DNA from 3 places in the Pseudomonas gorinensis genome. Region 2 is predicted to be linked to each of the others. Evidence: predicted binding sites of a transcription regulator. Region 2 holds the regulator's gene; each other region holds the start of a gene.
The links. Region 2 encodes FliA, which starts transcription of late flagellar genes. Its sites were predicted from a motif close to CTAAAGTTTNNNNNNNNNNNGCCGNTAA; they were not measured.

Region 1 (3,275 bases), 700 kb from region 2:
ACGCCATGATAACGGCTCCGCCCAGATACCAAGGCCCGCTGCTCGCCAGCTCCAAAGCGTCGCGTCTAAGCCAGTGACCCAGGTTCCATCGCCCAACCTGGCGTGCAGTATCGACTGCATTTCAACGAGCGTGAACCCAAGAGATTTTGCGTCGAAGGTAGGATCGCTGATGTCCACAAACAGGAGACGATCCGGTGCTGCTCGCACATTTAGGATCTTGATCTCCCGGGCGCAAAGAGGGCACTCGCCGTCGAAATAAAGCGTCAGTGGCCACTGCTCATTCTTGTACAACTACTGATACCTTGTATAAGTTTTTAGACAAGATATGCTCAAAAAACTTCGATGACAACCAGGCCTAATCCTCGAGGCGAAATCAGGTTCCAAGCGGTGCCTGATCCGGGATTTCAGGTTTGTTTCTGGGGCTGGAGCTGAGACGTGTGGCCACAGCAGCTTGCCGACCTGATTGTGACGTTCGTCGTCTCACTGCTTTTCGTTCGTCTGATAGCTAAACGTGTTGCTGATCACGCCGATAAACCTTTTAACACCCAACAGGTGGTTTTCCATGTTCAATAAAAAAATCAAGAATCAGCTTGAGGCTCAAACAGCTGAGTTGTCGGAGTTGCGCCAACTGCGTGATGGCCTACACCGTGAAATGCTGACGCTGAGTATCGATACTAATTTTGCAATTACCACCTGCAACGACAATTTTGCACAGGCTTTGGGGTACACCCAGAATCAGCTTATAGGTCGTGCCATGGCCGACATTGTTCCGCAGTACGTTTCAAAACTTCCCTGTTTTCACAATTTTCGGGCGGCTGTCGCCGCCGGTAAGTCGATATCTGATGAATACAGGTACCTGCATGCTGACGGCTCATTAGTGTGGATTCATGCTCATTGGCAACCCGTAGCTGATGCGACTGGCCGGTTGAGTCATATCGCAGGCTATGCGACGAACATTACGTCCAGAGTGGAAAAGGCATCGGAAAACGCATCGTTCATTGACGCGCTACTGCGCTCGACGGCGGTCATTGAGTTCGATCTATCCGGGCATGTAATCACGGCGAATGAGCAGTTTTTAAAAGCGATGGGTTACAGCCTGGGACAAGCGCAAGGAAGTCATCATCGTATTTTCTGTCGGCCAGAGGAGGCTTCTTCCCAGCAATACAGGGATTTTTGGTTGACGTTGAACAAGGGTGAGTTTGTCGCTGGCCGATTCCAACGTGTTGATAGTCGGGGTCAGACGGTATGGCTGGAGGCGAGCTATAACCCGGTCTACGACACCGAAGGAACACTACGCAAGGTAGTTAAGTTTGCAACGGTTATTACCGAACAGGTTGCCCGTGAACACCAAGTCAGTGATGCTGCACAAACGGCATTTGAAATCTCCCAGCAGACTGACGTTACTGCTCAACGTGGTGCGATAGTGGTTAACGACACTATGCACACCATGCGCAAAGTCGCTGGGGATATGCAGGCTGCCTCGGGTGGCGTCGAAGCGCTTGGAAAGCAGTCGCTGTTAATCAGTTCGATCATTCAGACCATCAGTAGTATTGCTCAGCAAACGAACCTTTTGGCATTGAACGCTGCGATTGAGGCTGCACGCGCAGGTGAGCAAGGCCGAGGTTTTGCAGTCGTCGCGGATGAGGTTCGACAATTGGCCGGGCGCACCAGCACGGCGACTGAGGAAATCGCATCAGTTGTTTTGGAAAATCAGAAGCTGGTGGATCAAACTATAGCGGAGATGGCGAACAGTAAGTCCCAAGCTGAGCAAGGTCTTGAGCTAGCCACGCAGGCAGGGCAAGTTATTGTTGAAATTCAGGACGGAGCCAAGAAAGTTGTTGAAGCGGTTGGTAAGTTTGCGACTCAGGTGGCTTAGCACGCTCAATCGTACTGCGTTGGAGTTCGCCCCTAGCGAGTTGTCGAGTGTGTGCAAAGTGAGGGGGAACAACACATGCTTGGCGAGATCGACGGTTCGGGCTTGTTAGGGTTGTCGTTGAGCTTTGGCCTTCGTTACCAGTCATAGTCACATCCGGCAAACCAACCACGCTTGGCTAGTTGTTCAGTTACGTCAATGACGCCCGAGTCACCAAAAAAACCGGTGGTGTTTGGGTAGTGAATACCTGCCAGCGACACCATCGACACCTCGGTCTTGCGGTCGAAGTACGATAGAAAATGCCAGCCGCCAGCTGTACTCCCCACGTGTGGAAAATTGATCGCAGCTTTATCTGTTATGTAGTGCTCGCGTGAGGCGCGTTTGAGATCAAAATCAAATAGTGGCTGAATCATGGAAGCTTTCTGAGTTGGGCTAGACCTTGCTTGATGTGGCCGGCGTTCTCGCCGATGGTCTCAAGGGCGCCACGCACGTTGTTTGCCTTGTCCCGGCGCCACCGCCTCCACCACAGAAAGAAGTCGACAACGATCTCATTGTCCTGAGGGTTGAAGCCGAGTCCGTATTGGGTTTTGAAATCGAAGGGGGGGCTTCTGCTGTGCGGACATAGGGGATCCTCGCCGGTTGGCGTGATTCGTTGAACTGGGTGATATGCTTTGCTGCTTATCAAACAAGGACGTGGGTAATGGCCGGTAAAAAGCTTGAAGCGTTCCGCGAGTGGTTCACGCCGCGTAAGCGGTTATGGGCAGGGCTCGCTTTGCTTGTCACTGGGGTATTCGGGCCGCTTTTGTATCCAAGCATAAATGGCTATTGGAGTATCTTTATTGCTCCTGGGATCATGTTTATCTGCAATGCAAGGAATCCCGAAGCTCGCGATAAGCGCTGATAGCCTCGCCGTCTGGTGCTGTTCGGCGATAGGGGTATTACGGGGGACCGGCATGGAGCTGGATTAAGGCGTGTTGCTTCTTCCGCAGTTGCGGCGGTCTTCCCGGTAGCGCTGCGCGTCGCTTATGAACCGACCGCAAGCGGCTTCTGGATGTAAAACTCAGCTGCGTCGGGGTATTGGTCCAGCGCTTCGCTCAGCGTCACATACTGGCAGTCAACACCTACTCTCGCGCTCTGGCATCCACGTAGGCCTTGGGCCACGGGATGTCGGTGTCGCGGTGATCGCAAGCGCCGTCCCGCGTAAACACCTGGGCCTTTGCCAGGTGGGTGACGTACCCAGAGCCACCAAAGCCCCAGAACGATAAGCCGTCGCCGACGTAGGCGTGACTGTGGCTGTCTTGCAGGTAGAACTGGCCGTCCATGGATTATCTCCAGTTAGGCGCCGGCCTCCGGATGCAGCGAGAAAGATTCTTATTGAAGGTCGCGGCGATAAACTCAGCGC
Region 2 (3,275 bases):
AAGCAAGACAAGGTAAAGAAATAAAATGGGCAGCATGCATCCCGTACAGGTGATCGCGGTGACCGGCGGCAAAGGTGGCGTCGGGAAAACTAACGTGTCAGTGAATTTGTCCCTGGCGCTGGCAGAGCTTGGCCGTCGCGTCATGCTGCTGGATGCTGACCTGGGGCTGGCGAATGTCGACGTTCTGCTGGGACTGACGCCCAAACATACCCTCGCCGATGTGATCGAGGGCCGCTGTGAGCTGCGTGATGTGCTGCTCCAGGGCCCCGGTGGGATCCGTATCGTACCGGCCGCCTCGGGCACCCAGAGCATGGTGCACCTGAGCCCGGCGCAGCATGCCGGTCTGATCCAGGCGTTCAGCGATATCGGCGACAACCTCGACGTGCTGGTGATCGACACCGCCGCCGGGATCGGCGAGTCGGTGGTCAGCTTCGTGCGCGCCGCGCAGGAAGTGTTGCTGGTGGTCTGCGATGAACCAACCTCGATCACCGACGCCTATGCCCTGATCAAACTGCTTAACCGCGACTACGGCATGAACCGCTTCCGCGTGCTGGCCAACATGGCCCAAAGCCCGCAGGAAGGCCGCAACCTGTTCGCCAAGTTGACCAAGGTCACGGATCGCTTTCTCGATGTCGCCCTACAATACGTCGGCGCAGTTCCCTATGACGAGTGTGTGCGCAAGGCTGTGCAAAAGCAGCGTGCAGTCTACGAAGCGTTCCCTCGTTCGAAATGCGCCTTGGCGTTCAAGGCTATTGCTCAGAAGGTCGATACTTGGCCGTTGCCCGCTAACCCTCGGGGGCATCTGGAGTTTTTCGTCGAGCGATTGGTGCATCAGACGAGCGCAGGACCCGTGCTATGACAGCGACCGGCTACAACGCCTACAAGAAGTCCGCCCGTGACAGTCAGGGTGAGTTGATCGAGCGTTACGCGCCTTTGGTCAAACGCATCGCCTATCACTTGCTGGCACGCCTCCCCGCCAGTGTCCAGGTCGAAGACCTGATCCAGGCCGGCATGATCGGCCTTCTCGAAGTGTCGACCAAATACGACGCGAGCAAGGGCGCGAGTTTCGAGACGTATGCGGGTATCCGTATCCGTGGCGCGATGCTCGATGAGGTGCGTAAAGGCGATTGGGCGCCGCGTTCGGTACACCGCAATACGCGCATGGTCAGTGACGCAATTCGGTCAATTGAAGCAAAAACCGGTCGCGACGCTAAAGATCATGAAGTTGCGGCCGAACTCCAATTGAGTCTCGACGATTATTACGGGATTTTGAACGATACCTTGGGCAGCCGCCTGTTCAGTTTCGACGACCTGTTGCAGGACGGCGAACACGAAGGGTTGCACGAGGACGGCGCGAGTACGCATATGGAGCCGTCGCGTGACCTGGAGGATGAACGCTTCCAGGGCGCATTGGCCGACGCAATTGCCAATTTGCCGGAGCGTGAGCGACTGGTGTTGGCGCTGTACTACGACGAAGAGCTGAACCTCAAGGAAATCGGTGAGGTCCTGGGGGTCAGCGAATCGCGTGTCAGCCAGCTGCACAGCCAGTGCGCGGCCCGCTTGCGGGGGCGATTGGGAGAGTGGCGCGCGCGCTGACAGGCAGTGTGGGGACACTGCAGACGCAACCGCGAGGGCCTTGGCCGCCGCGGGGGCTAACCGTGGTGCCCTGGGCAGTCCTTTTTGTGTAACGCCTGTTGATTGAAATGGCGCGTCCAGGTGCTGGGCGCGTTTAAGACTGCTTGGAGGTCGAATTGGACAAGAACATGAAAATCCTCATCGTTGATGACTTCTCAACGATGCGGCGGATCATAAAAAACCTGTTGCGTGACCTTGGGTTCACAAACACGGTCGAGGCGGATGACGGCCTTACGGCGATTCCGATCCTCAACAGCGGGAGCATCGACTTTCTGGTAACCGATTGGAACATGCCGGGCATGACGGGTATCGACTTGTTGCGCCACGTGCGTGCCGACGAAAAACTGCGCAGCCTTCCCGTGCTGATGGTGACCGCCGAAGCCAAGCGTGAACAGATCATCGAAGCCGCCCAAGCCGGGGTTAACGGCTATGTGGTCAAACCATTCACTGCGCAGGCCTTGAAAGAGAAGATCGAAAAAATCTTCGAACGCATCCACGGCTAATGCTGCCACGGGGGAGCTATGGAGCAAAAAGAATCATCGCAGGCCGACTTTGAGTCGACCCTGAAAAAACATGCTCACCAGCTGGTCGACAGCCTTGAAAAAGGCCAGTTCGGCGATGCGGTGCAGTTAATCCATCAGCTCAACCAGACCCGTGACCGCGGCCTGTACCAGGAGGTGGGCAAGCTCACACGCGAGCTTCACAGTGCGATCGTCAATTTCCAGATTGACCCGCACATGCCTCAAGCCGAAGAGATTTCGCAGATCACCGACGCCACCGAACGCCTGTCCTATGTGGTCAGGCTGACTGAGGCAGCGGCCAACCGCACCATGGACCTGGTGGAAAACGCCACGCCCCTGGTCAACGGCATGGCCACGGAAGCCCAGGCGCTGAGCGTTGACTGGGGTCGCTTCATGCGCCGTGAAGTCGGCGCAGAAGAGTTTCGTGAGCTGGCCCGTCGGGTCGAAGGGTTCCTGTCACGCAGCGAGCAGGAAAACCGTACGGTTTCCAGCAACCTCAATGACATTCTGCTCGCCCAGGATTACCAGGACCTGACCGGTCAGGTGATCAAGCGTGTGACCCAGTTGGTCACCGAAGTGGAAAGCAACCTGCTCAAATTGGTACTCATGGCCGGCCAGGTCGACCGTTTCGCCGGCATCGAACATGACCGCGAAGCGATCCTCTCTGAAAAAGATCCACAAAAACATCTCGCCAAGGGTGAAGGTCCGCAGATTCATGCCGATAAACGTGAAGACGTTGTGTCAGGTCAGGATGACGTAGATGACCTGTTATCCAGTTTAGGCTTCTAAGGAGCACACCCATGAGCTTCGGCGCCGATGAAGAAATCCTTCAGGATTTCCTTGTAGAGGCCGGCGAAATTTTAGAGCAACTGTCCGAACAACTGGTCGAGCTGGAAAGCCGCCCGGATGATGCGAACCTGCTCAATGCAATTTTTCGCGGTTTTCATACTGTAAAAGGGGGCGCCGGCTTCCTCCAGCTCCATGAGCTGGTGGAGTGCTGCCACATCGCCGAAAACGTGTTCGACATCCTGCGCAAGGGTGAGCGTCACGTTGACTCGGAGTTAATGGATGTAATCCTCGAAGCGTTGGATGCGGTCAACGGCATGTTCAGCGAAGTGC
Region 3 (3,275 bases), 170 kb from region 2:
AGGCACGATCCTCGCGGTTAAGGAAAAGGTTAGAGTTCAGGGTGCCATTGAGGTAGGTAAACGGTGGCTTGGCGACCGGTGGCTCGGTGTTGCTACCAAACAAGCGCGAAATCATGAGGTCACGGTGGGAATTGGACTTGGCCGGCGCCGGAGGCTCCATCGATCGCAGCTCTTCCCATGCGGCACGTCGCTCATTGAGGGTGAAAGGCCCGCCGTCGTCGTGGGCAATCAGCTGGAGTTGATCGCGTGTGAGGCCCTTGAACGGGTTGGTATCAGAACCGTTGACGAAGCCGGTCGCTTGTCGAGCCCGTGCCAGGAGATCCGGGTTATCGGTAGAGGGGACCTGCGCGTCGTGCTGCGCTTGGTTGACGAGGTACTGATCGCCGGTAATCGAGTCGAGCAGGCTGGTATCGTTTTGGCCGATGCGGGTTTCGGCACGCGTTGCGGCTTCACTCAATTGCTGAGCCAGGATTGAGACTGAGCTGAAGGTGCCACTATCGGTTGCTGAACCATAGGTATCGGGTTTGACTTCATCGCCTGGCGACACCGAAGAGCGAGGCGTGGCGTTGACTGAGCTGTTTGCCACGGGGTTGTAAGCCGACGATGCGGCAGGATTGATAATGACCATGAGCATTCACCTTGGCTTGGGAAAACAGCAACGGTGCGATGAAAAGTCTATTGTCAAAACTGGAAAGCAACCCGCAGCCAAATAGGCTGCGAGTACTTTTTGTTTTATTAATATCGATATCGGAATGTCACTGAGTCGGTGCCGGCAGGATTTACATAACGTGGTGTACCGCCAAATACACGATGGTAGATGACGACTCGTGAGCCATGACCGAAAGCCTGAGCATTAAAGTCTGACAATGTCCCGGATGAATTTGGATAGATTTCCCTACAGTCCTCTTGAGAGCTGAACGGCCGGGAGTAACACAGCTGTACCACTTCTCTAATGCCCTGAGGATAATAAGTTGTATTCCATTGAATCTCTAACAACTGTTTGGGATCAATGAGTGTACCTTGGGGAATATCCGCAGCCAAAACATTGAAACTCGCAAGCCCGACGCCTGGCTGGGTGTCAGAGTTAGATAAAACAAGAACGGGGTTGGGCGCTGCTGTTTTAGTAATAGCGTTTTCTGCCGCAAAAGCAGTCCCATGAGTAGACGTTACAAAAACCGCTAACAAAGCGAGCAACGTTCGTCTTTGAGTAATACCGCGCGCCCATACAATCGTGCCTTTCATAATCATCACCCTAGAGTCAGTTATTAACATGTCAGGTTCAAATCAATCCAGCTGTAAGCATCACGCCCCTACCATTGCACGATTTAATAACCGTAGAAAGCCAAGCACTTCCTAAAAACACGAAGGACAGCACTGTCATACATGAAAGTAGGAATTCGTAAGTAACTTCCTAGTCCCGCCAGCATTACCGCTCGGAAGCCCCTTAACCCATCTTCCAGCGAATGGCCGTTCAAATCACCTGAATGATGAACCGGTTATTTCTTGTCTTTCTGACTGACAAACCCAAAGAGGGAGTGCCCTGCGCTCATTCGTCGCATCTTTGCGTCCTCCCCTCCAGCCCTCACCGAACCCGCCGATAACCCTACTAACCGCATGCCTATGACCTGCGCCCCTCCACCCGTTCGAGCCAGCCCTATGAACCCACTTTCCCTTCTAAAAAAAGCCCGGGCCGATCGTCAAGGCACCGCCACCCTCACCTGCACCGCCAATGAATTGGAGTCTTCATTGGCCACCCTGCGCATCACACCCACCCTGATCACCGGTTTCATCTCCCCCCACCTGGACATCGACCAGGTCGCCGCCAAGCTCAAGCGTCGCTTTCCGCAAACCGCCATCAGCCTGTGCACCACCTCCGGTGAGTTGTGCAACGCCGCCGATTCGCTGTATTGCGCGACCGGCGAGCGCTGGGACCGGATGGTGTTGCAGCTGTTTGATGACAGTGTGATTGCCTCTGCCGAGGTGGTGATGGTGCCGTTGGAGTGTGAGGACATTCGCAGCGGCGGCAAGCGCTTGGGGATGCAGGAGCGGATCGCCAAGTTGGTGGCCAATATCAAGCGGGTGCAGGTGCACACCTCGATCGATCACCGCGACACCTTGGCCTACGTGGTGTTCGATGGGTTGTCGGCGTCGGAATCGTTTTTCATGGAGGCGCTGTATGAGTCCGGGCGTTTTCCATGCTTGTTCGTAGGCGGGTCGGCTGGGGGTAAGTCGGATTTCCAGAAAACGCTGATCCACGATGGCCAGCGCAGTTATCAGAACCATGCACAGATTGTGTTCCTCAAGACCGCGGCCCATGTGCGCTTTGGCGTGTTTAAAAGCCAAAACTTCAAGGCCGCGGATTTGACCTTCAGTGTGCTGACCGCCTCGGTGGAAGACCGCACGATTGACCAGGTGATCGACAGCAGCGGCAATATCAAGAGCATGGTGCAGGCGCTGTGTGACGCGTTCAATTGCGCCCCCCAGGCACTGGAGTCGAAGCTGGCGGATTACTCGTTCGCGATTCGGGTGGGCAGTGAGTTGTTTGTGCGCTCCATCGCACGCATCGACTATGAACAGCAGATCGTGCAGCTGTTTTGCGACGTGGCGCCGGGCGAAGAGCTGGTGATGGTGCGGCGTACGCCATTGCGTGAGGCCACACGCCTGGACTACGAGCAGTTTTTGCGTGGCAAGGGCGGCCAGCCGGTGGCGGGGATTTTGAATGACTGCATTTTGCGCCGACTGAATAACGGCGCCGAGCTGGGCAGCATGGCCGGCATTTTTGGGGATGTGCCGTTGGCGGGGTTTTCGACCTTCGGGGAGATTCTGGGCTTGAACCTGAATCAGACGCTGACGGCGATTTTCTTCTTTCGGGTGGCCAAGGGTGCGAGTTTCAGTGATGAGTACGTGGACAATTTCATCGCCCATTACGGCGAGTTCAAGGCATTTTTCCTGCGGCGTCAGGTGAAGAAGCTGGCGGGGTTGAACCATGTGGTGGTCAAGCAGATTGCGGCGTTCAAGAACAATGATTTCACCGACACCCTGAATACCCGAGGCCTGGACCGCAATATCCTGCCAGTCTTCGAAGGCCTGGCCGACTTGGGCCTGGTGTTGGCCCAGGCCGAGCGCCAGCAGGAGGACATCGCTTCGCAGCTCAAGCACTACTCCGGTGAGTTACACGCCTCGATGGATGAACTGGTGGGCACGATTGGCCAGCAGAACACGGTGTCTGCCCAGGCCGGGGCCACGGTGGAGGGCCTGTCCAGCCAGGCGGATGT

Region 1: AB7933_RS20825 (methyl-accepting chemotaxis protein) is a predicted target of FliA. The motif match lies at 1,377-1,404, and genes of this name have one in related genera.
Region 3: AB7933_RS23350 (methyl-accepting chemotaxis protein) is a predicted target of FliA. The motif match lies at 1,574-1,601, and genes of this name have one in related genera.

What each region holds. Positions count from the first base shown of each region.
Region 1 covers NZ_CP167125.1:4,620,478-4,623,752, reverse strand. Annotated here, with positions in the region: gene AB7933_RS20835 (thiol-disulfide oxidoreductase DCC family protein) at 1-291, opposite strand, end outside; partial or broken gene AB7933_RS20830 (PAS domain-containing protein) at 563-1,333, shown strand; gene AB7933_RS20825 (methyl-accepting chemotaxis protein) at 1,439-1,876, shown strand; partial or broken gene AB7933_RS20820 (hypothetical protein) at 2,038-2,286, opposite strand; gene AB7933_RS20815 (hypothetical protein) at 2,574-2,774, shown strand; gene AB7933_RS20810 (hypothetical protein) at 2,995-3,195, opposite strand.
Region 2 covers NZ_CP167125.1:5,324,997-5,328,271, reverse strand. Annotated here, with positions in the region: gene fleN (flagellar synthesis regulator FleN) at 26-859, shown strand; gene fliA (RNA polymerase sigma factor FliA) at 856-1,596, shown strand; gene AB7933_RS24040 (chemotaxis response regulator CheY) at 1,764-2,138, shown strand; gene AB7933_RS24035 (protein phosphatase CheZ) at 2,157-2,945, shown strand; gene AB7933_RS24030 (chemotaxis protein CheA) at 2,957-3,275, shown strand, end outside.
Region 3 covers NZ_CP167125.1:5,154,543-5,157,817, forward strand. Annotated here, with positions in the region: gene AB7933_RS23340 (hypothetical protein) at 1-628, opposite strand, end outside; gene AB7933_RS23345 (hypothetical protein) at 736-1,242, opposite strand; gene AB7933_RS23350 (methyl-accepting chemotaxis protein) at 1,657-3,275, shown strand, end outside.